2 regions of the Longivirga aurantiaca genome follow, and region 1 is predicted to be linked to the other one. Evidence: riboswitches for the same ligand, from Rfam matches in the RefSeq annotation. Region 1 holds a riboswitch; the other holds the start of a gene.
What was found. Region 1 has a riboswitch for cyclic di-AMP ahead of ACFQGU_RS15805 (C40 family peptidase). Riboswitches for the same ligand answer to the same signal wherever they lie in the genome.
Positions count from the first base shown of each region.

Region 2: it holds a riboswitch for cyclic di-AMP, as region 1 does, so the genes downstream of both, ACFQGU_RS07260 (transglycosylase family protein) here and ACFQGU_RS15805 (C40 family peptidase) in region 1, are expected to answer to the same signal.

Region 1 is NZ_JBHSTI010000018.1:194-7,459, reverse strand. It holds gene ACFQGU_RS15840 (GNAT family N-acetyltransferase) at 1-166, shown strand, start outside; gene ACFQGU_RS15835 (hypothetical protein) at 194-523, shown strand; gene ACFQGU_RS15830 (GNAT family N-acetyltransferase) at 526-1,008, opposite strand; gene ACFQGU_RS15825 (hypothetical protein) at 1,185-1,670, shown strand; gene ACFQGU_RS15820 (GNAT family N-acetyltransferase) at 1,804-2,397, opposite strand; gene ACFQGU_RS15815 (amidase family protein) at 2,595-4,106, shown strand; gene ACFQGU_RS15810 (HAD-IIB family hydrolase) at 4,153-5,025, shown strand; cyclic di-AMP (ydaO/yuaA leader) riboswitch at 5,225-5,377, shown strand; gene ACFQGU_RS15805 (C40 family peptidase) at 5,385-6,014, shown strand; gene ACFQGU_RS15800 (metal-sensitive transcriptional regulator) at 6,171-6,494, shown strand; gene ACFQGU_RS15795 (heavy-metal-associated domain-containing protein) at 6,554-6,763, shown strand; partial or broken gene ACFQGU_RS15790 (cation transporter) at 6,799-7,266, shown strand, end outside.
Region 2 is NZ_JBHSTI010000008.1:694,199-701,464, forward strand. It holds gene ACFQGU_RS07235 (putative bifunctional diguanylate cyclase/phosphodiesterase) at 9-2,000, opposite strand; gene ACFQGU_RS07240 (diacylglycerol/lipid kinase family protein) at 2,101-3,012, opposite strand; gene ACFQGU_RS07245 (hypothetical protein) at 3,153-3,344, opposite strand; gene ACFQGU_RS07250 (hypothetical protein) at 3,457-4,275, shown strand; gene ACFQGU_RS07255 (dienelactone hydrolase family protein) at 4,279-4,998, opposite strand; cyclic di-AMP (ydaO/yuaA leader) riboswitch at 5,405-5,579, shown strand; gene ACFQGU_RS07260 (transglycosylase family protein) at 5,580-6,476, shown strand; gene trmB (tRNA (guanosine(46)-N7)-methyltransferase TrmB) at 6,535-7,209, opposite strand.

The sequences.
Region 1 (7,266 bases):
GCACCCGGACGTGCGCGTGCTGCGCGCCAGCGTCTCGCCCGACAACACGGGCTCGCTCGCCATCGTGCTCGCGGCGGGCCTCGTGCAGGTCGGCGAGGAGTGGGACGACGAGGACGGCCTCGAGCACGTCTTCGAGGTCGCGGCCCCGGACGTGGTGCTCGACTGAGGACGGCGTACGGGGCACGATCACGGCATGGGCGACGACCGGCTCCGCGCCGCGCTGCAGGCGTCTCGCCACGAGGTCGGCACCTGGCTCGGGCGCGATGACGTCGAGCACGCCGTCCCCGGCACCGTCGGCCCGCCGGGCTTGCGCCGCAACGTGATCCTCGTGTGGCTGCCCGACGGGTTCACCCTGCTCATGGCCGGCGCGAGCAAGCAGCCGGCCGGAGTGCTCGACGAGCTGCCGCGCCCGCAGCTGCCCGAGGTGCGCGAGGGGTTCGGCCACGACCGCTGGAAGGTCGCGCACCGCAGCGTGCGCGTGCACAGGGGCTGGCGCGCCGTCGCCGGCTGGGTCGAGGCCTGACCTCAATCGAGGCGCTTGGACATCTGGATGCCGGTGATCTCGAAGCCCATCTGCTCGTAGAGCGCCTGCGCCCCGCGGTTGTGGCCGAACACGTTGAGCCCGACCGACACGACGCCGAGGGCACGGCACTCGGCCTCGGCGGCCAGCATGATCGCGCGGCCGTAGCCCGAGCGGCGCAGGTCCTCGCGCACCGCGAAGTCGTAGCCGAATGCCGTCAGCCCCTCCGACGTCGGACGCAGGTGCAGCCACAGCATCCCCACCGCGCCGTCGTCGCCCGAGGCGTTATACGCCGTCCAGAACAGGTGGCCCTCGGTGTCGAAGCCGTCGGGGAGGATCCGCGCGTAGTCCTCGGCCGCCCGCTCCACCGCCTCGGCCTCGGGCAGCGACCCGGAGTCGCGGAAGCTGTCGGCGTACTCGCGCTCGGCCGTGACCCGGTAGGCGTCGTACTCGTCACGGGACATCGGCTCGAGCCGCACGCTGACCATGCCCGCGACGCTAGCCGCGCCCACCGACGCCGCGCGACAGCGTTCGCCGTACGCCGTCGGCGCCCACGACGTGCCGACAACGGCGCAAGCGTGACCCGTCAGACACCGTGCGCCCCCGAGCACGCGCGGTGGTGGACACCGGGTGGACGATCGAGGTGAGCCCCTGGAGGCGACTGATGAAGCTCGACACCACGCTGCGCACTCTGCGCGACCACATCCTCGACGATGCGTCCGCAGAGCTGGCACAGCTCCAGCTCCACCACTACGAGACCGCCGGCCCCGAGTTCACCCGGGCCCGGCTCGAGAGCCTGTACGACCTCGTGCAGGCAGCGATCGGCCACCGCGACGTGGCCGCGATCATCGCGTACGCCGACGCCGTCGCCGAGGAGCGGTTCGCCGCCGGCTTCGACGTCTCGGAGGTCCAGCACGCCTTCAACGTCCTGGAGTCCGCGATGTGGCGCCAGGTCGTCCCGGCCGAGGAGCCCGAGGACCTCGCGGAGTCCGTCGGCCTGCTCAGCACGGTGTTCGGCATCGCCAAGGACGCGCTCGCGCGGCGCTACGTGACCCTCGCGTCCAAGCACCGCGTGACCTCGCTCGACCTCTCGGCGCTCTTCGCCGGCACCAACTCCCTCGCCGGCGCCACCGAGCAGCTCGACGGCTGACGGAGGCTGGATGTGGCAATCCGGCATGTCCCGGGGCCTTCACGGCACGGGAGGGGACGGATCCACAGCTGGAGGCCGGGGTGTGCGATGAAGGCCCCCTTCATCGCACACGGACCCGATCGACGTGCTGCGGTCAGCCGCCGACCGGGCGCCACATCGTCGTGACGACGGCGCCGGTGCTCGGGTGCTCGAACCTGCCCACGGGCCGGTAGCCGACCGCGGCGTACCGGGCGTCATTGCCCGGGTTCGACGACTCGAGGTACGTCGGCACGCCCTCGGCGTCGAACGCTGCAACATCCGTGCGCAGCAGGTCCATGCCGATGCCCCGCCCGCGGCTCTCGGGCTTCGTCGCGAACAGCGACAGGTAGTAGTGCGGCTCGTCGTGCGGGTGCACCGTCTCGAACCGGTCGAACAGCTCGACGAGGTCGTCCACCGAGCCAGGCAGCTCGGCGCGCAGCAGCGCCAGCACGGCCTCGAACTGGTCAGGGCTCAGCTCGTCCTCGCCCGGCGGGATCCACACGGTGACCGCGTCGACCTCACCGGCGATCCCCGTGCAGTCGAACCGCAGCGCCCCGGCGACGAAGAGGTCCCAGTAGGCGCGCAGGTGGTGGGTGCGGCCGTCCGGCCGCGCGAGGGCGGGCCCCCAGAGCGGGTCGGCTGCGAAGACTCGGGTGATGACGTCGCCGATGGGGTCGGCGTCCGCGGTCGTGGCACGTCGCTGGTCCACGGGCATCTCCTCCGCCGCCGATCCTCCCCGGGCCACGCCTCCGGCGTCCACAGCGTTCCCGTCGTACGCCGGGCAGCGCCGAGGAGTGCCCGCGGACTCCCGCCTGCGACGAAGGCCACCGTCATCGCGACCGCCGCGCACAGCTCCGGCCCGTGGCATCTCCTGCGACGCCGAGCCCGGCGTGGCAGGCTCCGCGCGTGACCAGCCCCCACGCCTCGCTCGACCCGCACGCCGCCAGCGCCGATCTCGGCTTCTCCGACGCGAGCGCCCTGGCCGACGAGCTCGCCGCCGGACGCACGACCTCGGTCGCGATCGTCCGCACGCTGCTCGGGCGGATCGAGGCCGTCGACGGCCCGGGCGCGGTGCACCTGCGCTCGATCCTCGCGGTGTGCCCCGATGCGCTCGAGCAGGCCGACCGGCTCGACGCCGAGCGCGCGGCAGGCACGGTGCGCAGCGCGCTGCACGGCGTACCGGTCGTGGTGAAGGACAACGTCGAGGTGCTCGGCATGCCGGCGTCGGCCGGGTCGCTGTTCTTCGACGGCCGGCCGGCGACCCGCGACGCCCCGATCGTCGCCTCGATGCGCGCGGCCGGGCTGATCGTGCTCGGCGTCACCAACCTCTCGGAGTGGGCCAACCTCCGCTCGAACCGATCCACCTCCGGCTGGTCCGCCCTCGGCGGGCTCACCGGCAACCCGTGGGCGCTCGACCGCAGCGCAGGCGGCTCGTCGTCCGGCAGCGGCGCCGCCGTCGCAGCCGGCCTCGCCCCGCTCGCGATCGGCACCGAGACCGACGGCTCGATCACATGCCCGAGCTCGCTCAACGGGATCACCGGCCTCAAGCCCACCCTCGGGCTCGTGCCGACCGCGGGCATCGTGCCGATCAGCGCGAGCCAGGACATGCCCGGCCCGATGGCGCGCTCGGTGCGCGACGTCGCTCTGCTGCTCGACGTGCTGACCGGCTCGGCGGCGTACGCGACCGCGATCGGCAGCCTGGCCGCCGACGACATCACCCTCGGCGTCGCGAACTCCTGGCTCTCGGGCCACATCGCGACCGACGACGTGTTCCTCGGAGTCACGCAGGCGCTCTTCGACGGCGGCATCACGCTCGTGACGTCGGAGGTCACGCACACCGGCGAGTACGAGGACAACGAGCTCGTGGTGCTCGTCGGCGAGATGCTCGACGACATGAACGCCTACCTGCTCGACAGGTTCGGCGCAGGTGCGCCGACCATGGCCGACATCGTGGAGTTCAACCGCGAGAACGCCGACACCGAGCTCGCGTTCTTCGACCAGAGCCTGCTCGAGATGGCGCTCGCATCGGGCGGCCGGGCCGGCCAGAGGTACGACGAGGCGCGGCAGATCTGCCTCGACTGGGCGGTGACGAAGAACCTGCAGGCCGCGTTCGACGCCGACGACGACATCGACCTGCTCATCGCCCCGGCGTACTGCCCGGCCTGGAAGAGCGACCTCACCAACGGCGACCACTTCGCCGGCGGCGGCCTCGCGAGCCCGGCACCGTCCATCGCGGGCTGGCCGGTGCTGTGCCTGCCCATGGGGTTCGTCGACGGCCTGCCGGTGGGCCTCACGCTCATCGGACGGCCGCACACCGAGGCGACGCTGGTCGCGGTAGGTCACGTGGTCGAGGAGATCCTCGGGCTGCGCGCCGATGGCGCCCTGCGCCCGACGTTCACCCCCGCCACCCGCGGCTGACCGGGGCGGTTCGCCTGCCGGCTCGGGGGCACGGCAGGGTGGGGCCGTGACGGACCGAGGGTGGCGCGAGCTGGTGGCGGCAGTTCCCGGCGGGGTGCAGATGGTCGCCACCGACCTCGACGGCACGCTGCTGCGGCCCGACAACACGGTGTCGTCCCGGACGATCGACGCGTTCGCCGCGGCCCGGGCGGCCGGTCTGCCGGTGGTGTTCGTGACCGGTCGGCCGCCGCGCTGGCTGCCCCCGGTGGTCGAGGCCACCGGGCACGCCGGGATCGGCGTCTGCGCGAACGGTGCGCTCGTCATAGACCTCGACACCCATGCGGTGCTCGAGACGCACCCCATCGCGTACGACGTCGTCGCCGAGACGGTCGCAGCGCTGCGCTCGGAGATCGAGGGCGTCGCGTTCGCGCTCGAGTGGGACAGCCCTGCGGACGCCGACGACTTCGCGCACGAGCCGTCGTACCGCGCGCGCTACCGGGTCGCCGGCGTCGAGCACGGCGACATCCTCACGCTCGCCGCACGGCACCCGGTCATCAAGCTGCTCGCGCGCATCGACGGCGGCGACCATCCGGCGCGGCACGACGTCGACGCCCTGCTCGACGTCACGCTCGGGCACGTCAGCCACCTCGTCACCGCGACGCACTCGGCATCGGACGACGTGCTCATCGAGATGAGCGCCCTGGGCGTCAGCAAGGGCGCCGCGCTCGCGCACCAGGCCGCCCGGCTCGGGGTGCCGCTGTCATCGGTGGCCGCGGTGGGGGACATGCCCAACGACGTCCCCATGCTCGTCGAGGCGGGAGTCGGCCTCGCGGTGGAGACCGGCCACCCCGCCGCGCGCGCCGCGGCCGCGGCGCTGCTGCCGGGCCCGGAGGACGACGGCCTCGCCCAGCTCGTCGAGGCCGTCCTCGCTGCCCGCTGACCGCCCGATGGTCACCGAGCGCTGAGACCCTCGTCACACGACGTAGCCGTAACGACCGCTCGAGAGCCGTTGCGACCTGGGCTGTTGTCCGTTTCCTCCTTTCCGTTACCGTCCCGTGACCGGACACCGGGTTTGGACCCTCTCGGGGGGCGTTGCTTACTTTCTGTCAGTCACCTGCACCTGTCCGGGTTCGCCGGGCACGGGTGACGCGCTCAATCGCCGGCGGCTCTCACCGCCGGCGAGCCGGGGACCCAAGCACTCCGGGGCGAATCACGGACGGCCTCACGGCCCCCGCGTAGGGCACCTCTTAGCCCGAGCCCGTCAGCTAACCCGGTCGGCGTCGAGAGGATCGGACACCTGTGCTCCCCGTGCTCACCGCTGCGCGTCGCCGTGCCCTGCCGGCCACGCTGCTCGTCTCCGCCGCCCTGACCATCGGCCTCGCCGGCGCCGGATCCGCCTCGGCGGCCACGTCTACGCCGATCGAACCGACCACCACCGCGGTCACCACGACCACGCTGACCCCGACGGCGACGACCACCGCCACCCGTACCGCGACCGCCACGGCGACGACGACCACGGCCACCACCCTGACCGCGGCGCAGATCGCCGCGCGCGTGAAGGCGATCAAGCGCTGGCGCGCGGTCGAGCTCGCGAAGACCAAGCTCGGTGCTGCGTATGTCGCGGGCTGGTCCGGTCCGACGAAGTTCGACTGCTCCGGCCTCACGCGCTACATCGCGAAGTACGCGTACGGCAAGACGCTGCCGCACTACTCGAAGGCGCAGTTCTACGCCGGCATCCGCGTCCAGAAGAGGTACCTCAAGCCCGGCGACCTCGTCTTCTTCTTCAAGTACGGCGCGCACCACGTGGGCCTGTACGTCGGCAACGGCAAGATGATCAGCGCGACCAACCCGCGCACGGACGTCAAGGTCGACTACGTCTTCAGCGGCTGGTACGGCCAGCGCTACAGCGGCGCCGTCCGCCTCGTCTGAGGCGCGGAACCCCAGCACCTCTCTCTCCGAAGGCCCGATCCCCGCAGGGGGATCGGGCCTTCGCCCTGTCCGGACGTGAGGGAGACCACGTCGGACTGGCCTGGTGGAAATACCCTGGGGGGGTACCCTGGTTGAAGCAGACCAGGAGGTACGGCGATGACCGACGAGCACCCGCACGACACGGGACACGTGACGCACCAGCACGGCTACGCGGGCGACAAGGACGCGATCCTCACGCGGCTGCGCCGCGTGGAGGGCCAGGTGCGCGGCATCGCGCGCATGGTCGACCAGGACACCTACTGCATCGACGTGCTGACCCAGGTGTCCGCGGCCACCCGCGCGCTCGAGAACGTCGCGCTCCTGCTGCTCGAGGACCACCTCGACCACTGCGTCCGCGACGCCGCGGTCAAGGGCGGGGCCGAGGCCGACGCCAAGATCGCCGAGGCGTCCGCGGCCATCGCCCGGCTCGTCCGGTCCTGACCCGGCGGCACCACCCCGCAGCTGCACATAACCCCGCAACGCACCCGAAGGAGCACGACGTGAGCACCACCGTCTGGACCGTCCAGGGCATGACCTGCCAGCACTGCGTGACCGCGGTGACCGAGGAGGTCTCGCTGATCCCCGGCGTCACCGCCGTCGCCGTCGAGCTCGAGAGCGGCCAGGTCACCGTGACCGCCGAGGCCGACCCCAGCACCGAGGCCGTCGCCGCCGCGATCGACGAGGCCGGCTACACCCTCGTCACCAGCTGATCCGCCCCCACGCCCGACCCACACCAGGAGACGTCATGAGCACCCCCTCGGCCAGCACCCCCACCGCGCGCTCCGGCGCTGCGGGGCTCGGTGTGGACGACGCGCTCCTGGACCTGCACCTCACGGGCATGACCTGCGCGTCGTGCGCCAACCGCATCGAGAAGAAGCTCAACAAGGTGCCGGGCGTGGTCGCGAGCGTGAACTACGCGACCGAGACGGCCACCGTGCGTGCCCCGGCCGGGGTCACGTTCGACGACCTGGTCGCGGTCGTGGAGAACACCGGGTACGGCGTACGCCTCCCGGACACCGCCGTCGTCGACGACCCCGACGAGCTCGGGCGCCGCTGGCGCGTCAGCGCCGTCCTCAGCGTCCCCGTGGTGCTCACCTCGATGGTGATGCCGCTGCAGTTCGTCGGCTGGCAGTGGATGGCCTTCCTGCTCACCACCGTCGTCGTCACGTGGGGCGCCGCACCCTTCCACCGGTCGGCGTGGGTCAACGCCCGG
Region 2 (7,266 bases), on a different contig from region 1:
ACGCCGGCTCAGTCGAGCAGGACGGCCGGCGTGAGCATCCCGTACGTCGCGAGAACGTCCGGGAGCTCCGAGGCCGGCACCGGCCGCGCGTAGAGGAACCCCTGTGCGATGTCGCAGCCGAGCAGACGCAGCCGCTCCGCGGTCTCGGGCAGCTCGACGCCCTCGGCGACCGCGACCATCGAGAACTCGTGCGCGAGGTCGGTGACCACCTTCACGAGGACCTCGTTGCCGTTCGTCATGTCGCTGATGAACGAGCGGTCGATCTTCAGGGTGTCGATCGGGAGGTCGCGCAGCTGCGAGATCGAGGTGTTGCCGATCCCGAAGTCGTCGAGCGCGATGGTGGATCCCATGGCTGCGATGCGCCGCAGCGTCTCCGCGGCGCGCTCGGGGTCCTGCATGATCGCCGACTCGGTGATCTCGAACTCGAGCAGGCGCGCGGGGACGTCGTACTCCTCGAGCAGGCGGGCGATGCGCCGGTCGAGCTCGGGCTCGGCGAGGTTGAGCGCGGACAGGTTCACGGCGACGGGGATCTCGAGCCCCTCGTCGATCCAGGCCCGCTGCTGGGTCAGGACCATGCGCATCACGCGGTCGGTGACCGTGTGCACCAGGCCCGTCTGCTCCGCGAGAGGGATGAACTCGCTCGGGGGCACCATGCCGCGCAGCGGGTGGTTCCACCGGAGCAGGGCCTCGAGGCCGACGACGGTCTTGGACTCCAGGTCGAGCTTGGCCTGGTAGTGGACCGAGAGCTGGTCGCCCGAGTCGAGCGCCCGGCGCAGGTCGCCCAGCAGGATCAGGCGTGCGGGCGAGTTGGTGTCGCCGTCCGCCTCGTACACGCTCATGCCGCGTCGGCCCGCCTTCGCGATGTACATCGCGACGTCCGCGAGCTTGAGCAGCGACTGCATGTCGTCGGCGTGGTCCGGGAAGAGCGCGAGGCCGATCGAGGTCTCGACGTGCAGCACCAGGCCGTCGATCTCGTACGGCGCGTCGAACACCTCGAGCACCCGCTCGGCGAACATCACGCCGTCCGCGACGCTGCGGACCGTCTTGAGCAGGATCGCGAACTCGTCGCCGCCGAGCCGCGCGACGGTGTCGGTCTCGCGGACGATCGCGCGCAGCCTGTCGGCGGCCTGCACGAGCAGCTGGTCGCCCCGGTCGTGGCCGAGCGAGTCGTTGATCTCCTTGAACCGGTCGATGTCGAGCAGGAGGAGGCCGACGTGCTTGCCGTCGCGCAGGGCGTCCGACACGGCCGTCTCGAGCCGCTCGTTGAGCAGTCGACGGTTGGGCAGGCCGGTGAGCGGGTCGAGGAGGGCGAGCCGCGCGTTCTCCTCGGACGACGCGCGCAGGCGCCGGCTCGCGTTGTGCACCGTGCGGAACAGCAGCGCCCACACGAGCCCGAGGCCGAGGATCGTGATGATCCCGATCGTGACGACGGCATCACGCGTGGCGGCGAGGGTCGGCGAGTAGTCGAGCACCACCTCGGCCGCGCCGACCGGCTGGTACTTCGCAGCGGGATCGACGCGCATCGCGGTGTCGTAGATCGGCACGTAGACGCTCAGCACCTGCTCGAGGCCCATCGAGGTCGAGGGCACGACGCCGGCGAAGTCGCCGCTCGCCACGAGCTCGGTGCTCAGCTGCCCGTCCACGGTGGCGGCGGCCAGCCGGGCGTGGTTCGGCTCGTCGTCGGTGCTCGCGTCGCTGTCGAAGAGGTTCGTGGCGTCGTGCGTCCAGAGCTGGAGGCGGATCATCGTCGCGTCGGGGTGCAGGTTCTTGCGCAACGACGTGACCACGGGCGGGTCGATCTGTCCCGTCTGCCAGTTGGCCAGGGACACGCGCTCGCCGACACCGGCCGACACGTACGCCTGCGCGGTGCGGACGGCGTGCTCGAGCGCCTGCCGCTGCAGGAGCTGGGCCATGGACGCTACGAGGGCGGCGCCGAGCACGGCGAGGGCCACCAGGCTGACGGCCGCGAAGGTGGCGGTCAGCGACAGCCGTCGGCGCATCTCGTCATCCCTCCCATTCCGGCGAGAAGCACCGTCCCCCGACGGCACCCATCCGGGCGTCTCCAGAGGTCATCGGCACGTCCCCGCGCCGCTTGAGGGATCAGCCGCCGCTGGTGCCCGGGACCCGCACGGTGAGCGACCCGGGCCGCACCCGTGCCTCGAGCTTGCGGCCCTCCGCGACGACGTCGCCGTCCACCTGCCGCGGTGCCGTGGTCTGCGAGACGACCCAGGCCGAGCGGCCCGACAGGTGGATCCGGGAGTCATCCTGGCGGGGCCGCCGCCGCACCAGGTGGGCCGCCGTGCGGGCCCAGTCCAGGGGCCTGTCGAGCGGCAGGACGATCACGTGCAGGAGCCCGTCGGAGGCGTCCGACTCGGGCGCGACGTCGAGCCCGGCGATGAGGCCGCCCACGTTGGCGACGAGCACGCTGCGGGCGGTGTACCAGCGAGGCTGACCCCCGTCCATGGCGACGGCGACCCGCATGGACTCGCTGGTGAGCAGCTTCACGGAGTTGGCGACGTACGCGGCCGGGCCGATCGCGTTCTTCAGCTCCTCCGGCGCGTCGATGAGCGATGCGTCGAGGCCCATGCCGGCGATCACCGTACTGACCATGACCGATCCACCGAGACCGATCTCGACGACGTCGATCCTGCGGTCCTGGCCCGTGAGCGCGACGCGCGCTGCGCCGTCGAGGTCGAGCGGTATGCCGAGGTTGCGGGCGAGGAGGTTGCCCGTGCCGCCGGGGATGATGCCGAGCGCCGTGCCGCTGCCGAGAAGGCCCGTGGCGATCGCGTTGAGGGTGCCGTCACCGCCCCACGACAGGACGAGGTCGGCGCCCGCCTCGACGGCCTCGCGCGCCTGCGCCGTGCCGGGCTGCTCGGCCGTGGTGGGGACGAGGTGCGGCGTCGGTACGCCGGCGGCGTGGGCCCAGCCGGCCAGCCGTTCGGCTGCCTCGCCGAGATCGCCGGCCTTGCCGGGATGGACGATCGCCACCGTCTCGGCGGAGCCCGTCATCGTGCCTCCTGGTGGGCGGTGTCACTGAGCAGGGACGACGTCCCACGCGAGGTCGCCCGTGTCGCCGGTCACCGGAGGACGGTAGCGCGCGCAGGCGGGCGCCCGCCCCGGGTCGGGGTCGCCGGTCCGCCGGAGGCGCGTCAGGACGCGGTGGCGTAGCGGTGGTCGGAGGCGGCGCGCTCGCACTCGCGCACCGTGTGGAACCCGGACTCGTACCGGCAGTCGTGGCACACGGCGATGGAGGCGCTGCCCAGGTGCACGACCTCGACGCTGTGCGGGCTGCAGCTGCGGTCCGCATGCGCGTGGTCGCGCCGGTGCACCGCTGCGAGCATGGCCCGCACGATGGGTTCCGGACTGTTGGGCGTCATGCCGTGGTTATCGGTCGCGCAGATCCGGACCTGAGGATCTCGGGTGGGCAATCCGCGACTTCTATAGGGTCCCCGCATGAGTCCGGTGTCTCGCCGGCGTCCCGGTGCCGGCCGCCCTGCTCCCGTAGCGTCCGCTCTGCGCGCGAACGAGGCGCGCAAGATGCGCGGCGAGATGCCGCTCGATGCGCTCACCTCGCGCATCCGCAAGCTCGACGTCCACTCCGACGGGTTCGCCGCCGAGGCGGTGGTGTCGTGGGTGTTCGAGGTGCTCGGATCGCGGGGCCCCGACGCCGACGAGGTGCTCGCACGGTTCTGCCGCGCCGCGGTCTCCGACCCCCGAGCGGGGACGACGGCCCTCGGGCTCCAGGCGATGGCGGTGCTGGCCCTGCACGGGCACCGCAGCGTTCGGGGCGAGGCCTCCCATCTCGTTGCGGGGGCGGACGAGGAGCTGCGCGCGTCCCTGCCGTCCTGGGTCGCGCACGTCGGTGCCGTTCGGGTCGTGGAGACGGGTGTGCTCGCGACCGCGGACGGCACCGAGACGGTCCTGCACCTGCTGCTCGACCACGTGGATCCGGCGGCGGGCCCCCGGCACCTGGTGACGCTCGCGGTGCATCACGGCGACAGCCGGGTGCACCTGCTCGACGTCCGTGCCCGTCGCGACGACGAGGTGCTCGCGCCGATGGGCGAGAAGTACGCCGGATCCAGCGATCCCGTGTGGTCGTGGGGCGACGCCGACGCCGTACGGGCTGCCGCCGTCCCCGCCCTGGGGGTGACCGCGGAGCACGCGCCGACGCAGTGGCCGGTGCTCGGGGTCGAGGGCGGCGAGACGCTCACCTGGACCCTCGGCGTCCACCGCCTCGGGCAGGCCGCCGGTCTGGACCTCCTGCAGCCGTAGGGGTCAGCCGCGCAGCGCCGTGCTGAACAGGGCGTCGATGCGCGCCCAGCTGTCCTCTGCCGCGGTGTCGACGTAGCCGACGTGCAGGACGCGGCGCGACACCGGACGCAGCCACGCCGGCGCGTCCTTCTCCGAGTGCGTCATGAAGGAGTGCCCGGCGTCCGGGTACTCCTTCACGTCGTGCTCGACCCCGGCGGCGGACAGCGCCCGCTCGAGCTTGGCCGCCGCGCCGCGCAGGCTGCGGTCCTTCCCGCCGTACGACGCCACCACGGGGCACGCGCCGTCGAAGACCGACTCGAGCCGCTGGGGCAGCTGCCCGTACATCGCGGCGCTGGCCTCGAAGCCCTGGGTGGCCATGAGCATGGCGAAGGCGCCGCCGAGGCAGAAGCCGGCGATGCCGACGCGGCCGGTCGAGTCCTCGCGCTCGGCGATCCACTGCCGGGCGGCGTGGATCTCGTCGTACACGCGCCCCTCGCCCGAGTTCATCGAGCGGGCGATGGCCACGAGGCAGCGGGCGCTGCCGGCGTACGACATCAGGTCGGGTGCGACCGCGTTGTAGCCGCGTGCGGCGAGGTGGTCGGCAGCCTCGCGCATCGCGTCGGTGAGACCGAACGCCTCGTGGATGACGACGACCCCGGGCGCGGGGCCGTCGACCCCCTGCGCGGGGGAGTAGTAGGCGGGGATCGTGCCGAAGCCCGTCACCTCGATGCTCAGATCCGGCATGCCGTCCCGTCCTGTCCGGCCACCGGTCGGTGGCGGCCCCAGGGTAGGGCGGCTCGGGTCCCGCCGCCGGTCGCCTCATGTCACGTCCCGGAGGCCCTGGGCGGGCCATGCACGGACCGCGCCCGCAACCTCCACCCGACATCGAGGCTCAACCCGAGGTCGAGGGTTGTGGCGCGGCGCCGCGGGACCGGGTTCGCGCGGCCGCGTCGGCAGGGTCCGAGGGCCTCGCCGACCGCCTCCGACGGCGAGAGTCACATCACACGATCCGCCGCGTGGCGGGGCGGAACACGGGCACGGCCCACGCACGGGACGTGGCCTGGCGCACGTCCCGCGCTGTGGGCAGCCGGTCGACAGGCACGCGGGCGTCCGGATAGCGTCGTGACGTCCTGCGGGGAAGCAGGGCACCACGACCGGACCGCCGAGTCCCGTCCACGGCCGTGGTCATCCGCACTTGGACGGGAGCGGGGGACCCACTTCGCCGGCCTGCACGTCGGGCCGGCTCGGGGTGAAGCCACGAGAGTGGCCGGCCTTCCTCGGGCCGAACCCGACAGCTCACCTCGCAGGCGGCGGAGGAACACGACATGACCACCGTCATGCCGACCCATGCCCGCACGGGCATGGAGCGCACCAGGGCACGAGTCACGTTCGGCGTGCTCTCGGCCGCCCTCGGGCTGTCGCTCCTGACCCCTGCCCCGGCTGGTGCCGCCCCGCTCGCACCCACCCACCTCGTCGGTGGCGGCGCGTCCGCCTTCGTCGACGACACGGCGTTCCCCGACACGCTGCCGGCCACCGGCACCACGTCCGCGGCACCGGCGCGCGTCGTCTCGACCGAGGTCCTGCGCGGCGGGCACAACGGCGCGAAGGTGCGCTGGGTCCAGCGCATCCTCGGCCTGCCGCAGACGGGCTTCTTCGGCCCCGCCACGCGCGACGCCGTCATCCGCTTCCAGGAGGCGCTCGGCGCGACGAAGGGCACCGGCATCGTCGGCCCGATCACGCGACGCCAGCTCCAGGAGTTCGGCGAGCAGCAGGCGGCCAAGGCCGTGCGCAAGGCCGCCGCGGCCAAGAGGGCCGCCGCCGCTGCCGAGGCCGCCCGCAAGGCCGCTGCGCGCAAGGCCGCGGAGCAGGCGGCCACCCGGGGCACCACCCGGTCGGCGCCGGCTCCCTCGGCGTCCAACGGCGACCCGACCATGACCGCGGCCGCCCGCGGCTCGCGTGCCGCGCGCCAGGCCGTGCCGTTCGCGGTGTGGCGCAGCTCCGCCCACGCCCGCATGATCGTGGCGCGCGAGTCCGGTGGCAGCTGCACCGCGGTGTCGCCCACCGGCGCCTACCGCGGCGCGTGGCAGATGGGCGCCCCGTTCTGGCGCTCGTTCGGCGGCCTCACGTTCGCGCCCACGCCCGACCAGGCCACCTGCGGCGAGCAGGACTACGTCGCCTACCGCGGCTGGATCGCCGCGTGGTGGTCGCCCTGGGGCGGCTGAGCCTCCGCTCGACCCTCCGGCGCCGCCGGTCCTCCGGGACCGGCGGCGCCGTCGTCGTTCAGACGCGGGTGCGGACCAGGTCGCGGACGACGTGGCCCTTCTCGACGCCCTGCCGCTCGAACTTCGTGAGCGGCCGCTCGAGCCGCGGTGCCCAGCCGTCGTAGGGATCGAGGAGCAGCGGCTCGGCGTCGAGCACCTCGCGCATCGCCTCGGCGTACGGCTCCCAGTCGGTCGCGCAGTGCAGGACTCCGCCCGGCGCAAGGCGCGTGGCCATGAGGTGCACCAGGTCGGGCCGGACGATGCGGCGCTTGTGGTGCCGGGCCTTGGGCCACGGGTCGGGGAAGAAGACGCGGATCGCGGCGAGCGAGCCCTCGGCCACCCTGTCCGTGAGCAGGTCGACCGCATCGCCGAGCTCGACCCGCACGGTGGTGAGGCCCCGGCGCTCGATCTCGGCGAGCAGGCGTGCGACGCCCGGGGTGTGGACGTCGACGGCGACGATCCCGGTGCCGGGGTCCTCGAGCGCCATCTCGACCGTCGCGTGCCCGAGCCCGAACCCGATCTCCAGCGCCACGGGCAGGCCGCCGAACAGAGTGCCGGTGTCGAGCGGCCCCGGGGGGAGGCCGTGGCGGGGGAGCAGCGTGGTGACGGCGTCGCGCTGCGCGTCGGTCATCCGCCCCCGCCGCGGATGGAACGTGAGGATGTGCCGGTGCTCCTCGGCCACGTCCTCCTCCACGCCCAGAGCCTAGGTCCGCCGCTGCGCGGCGCGTGCAGGCATCGTGACGACGTACCG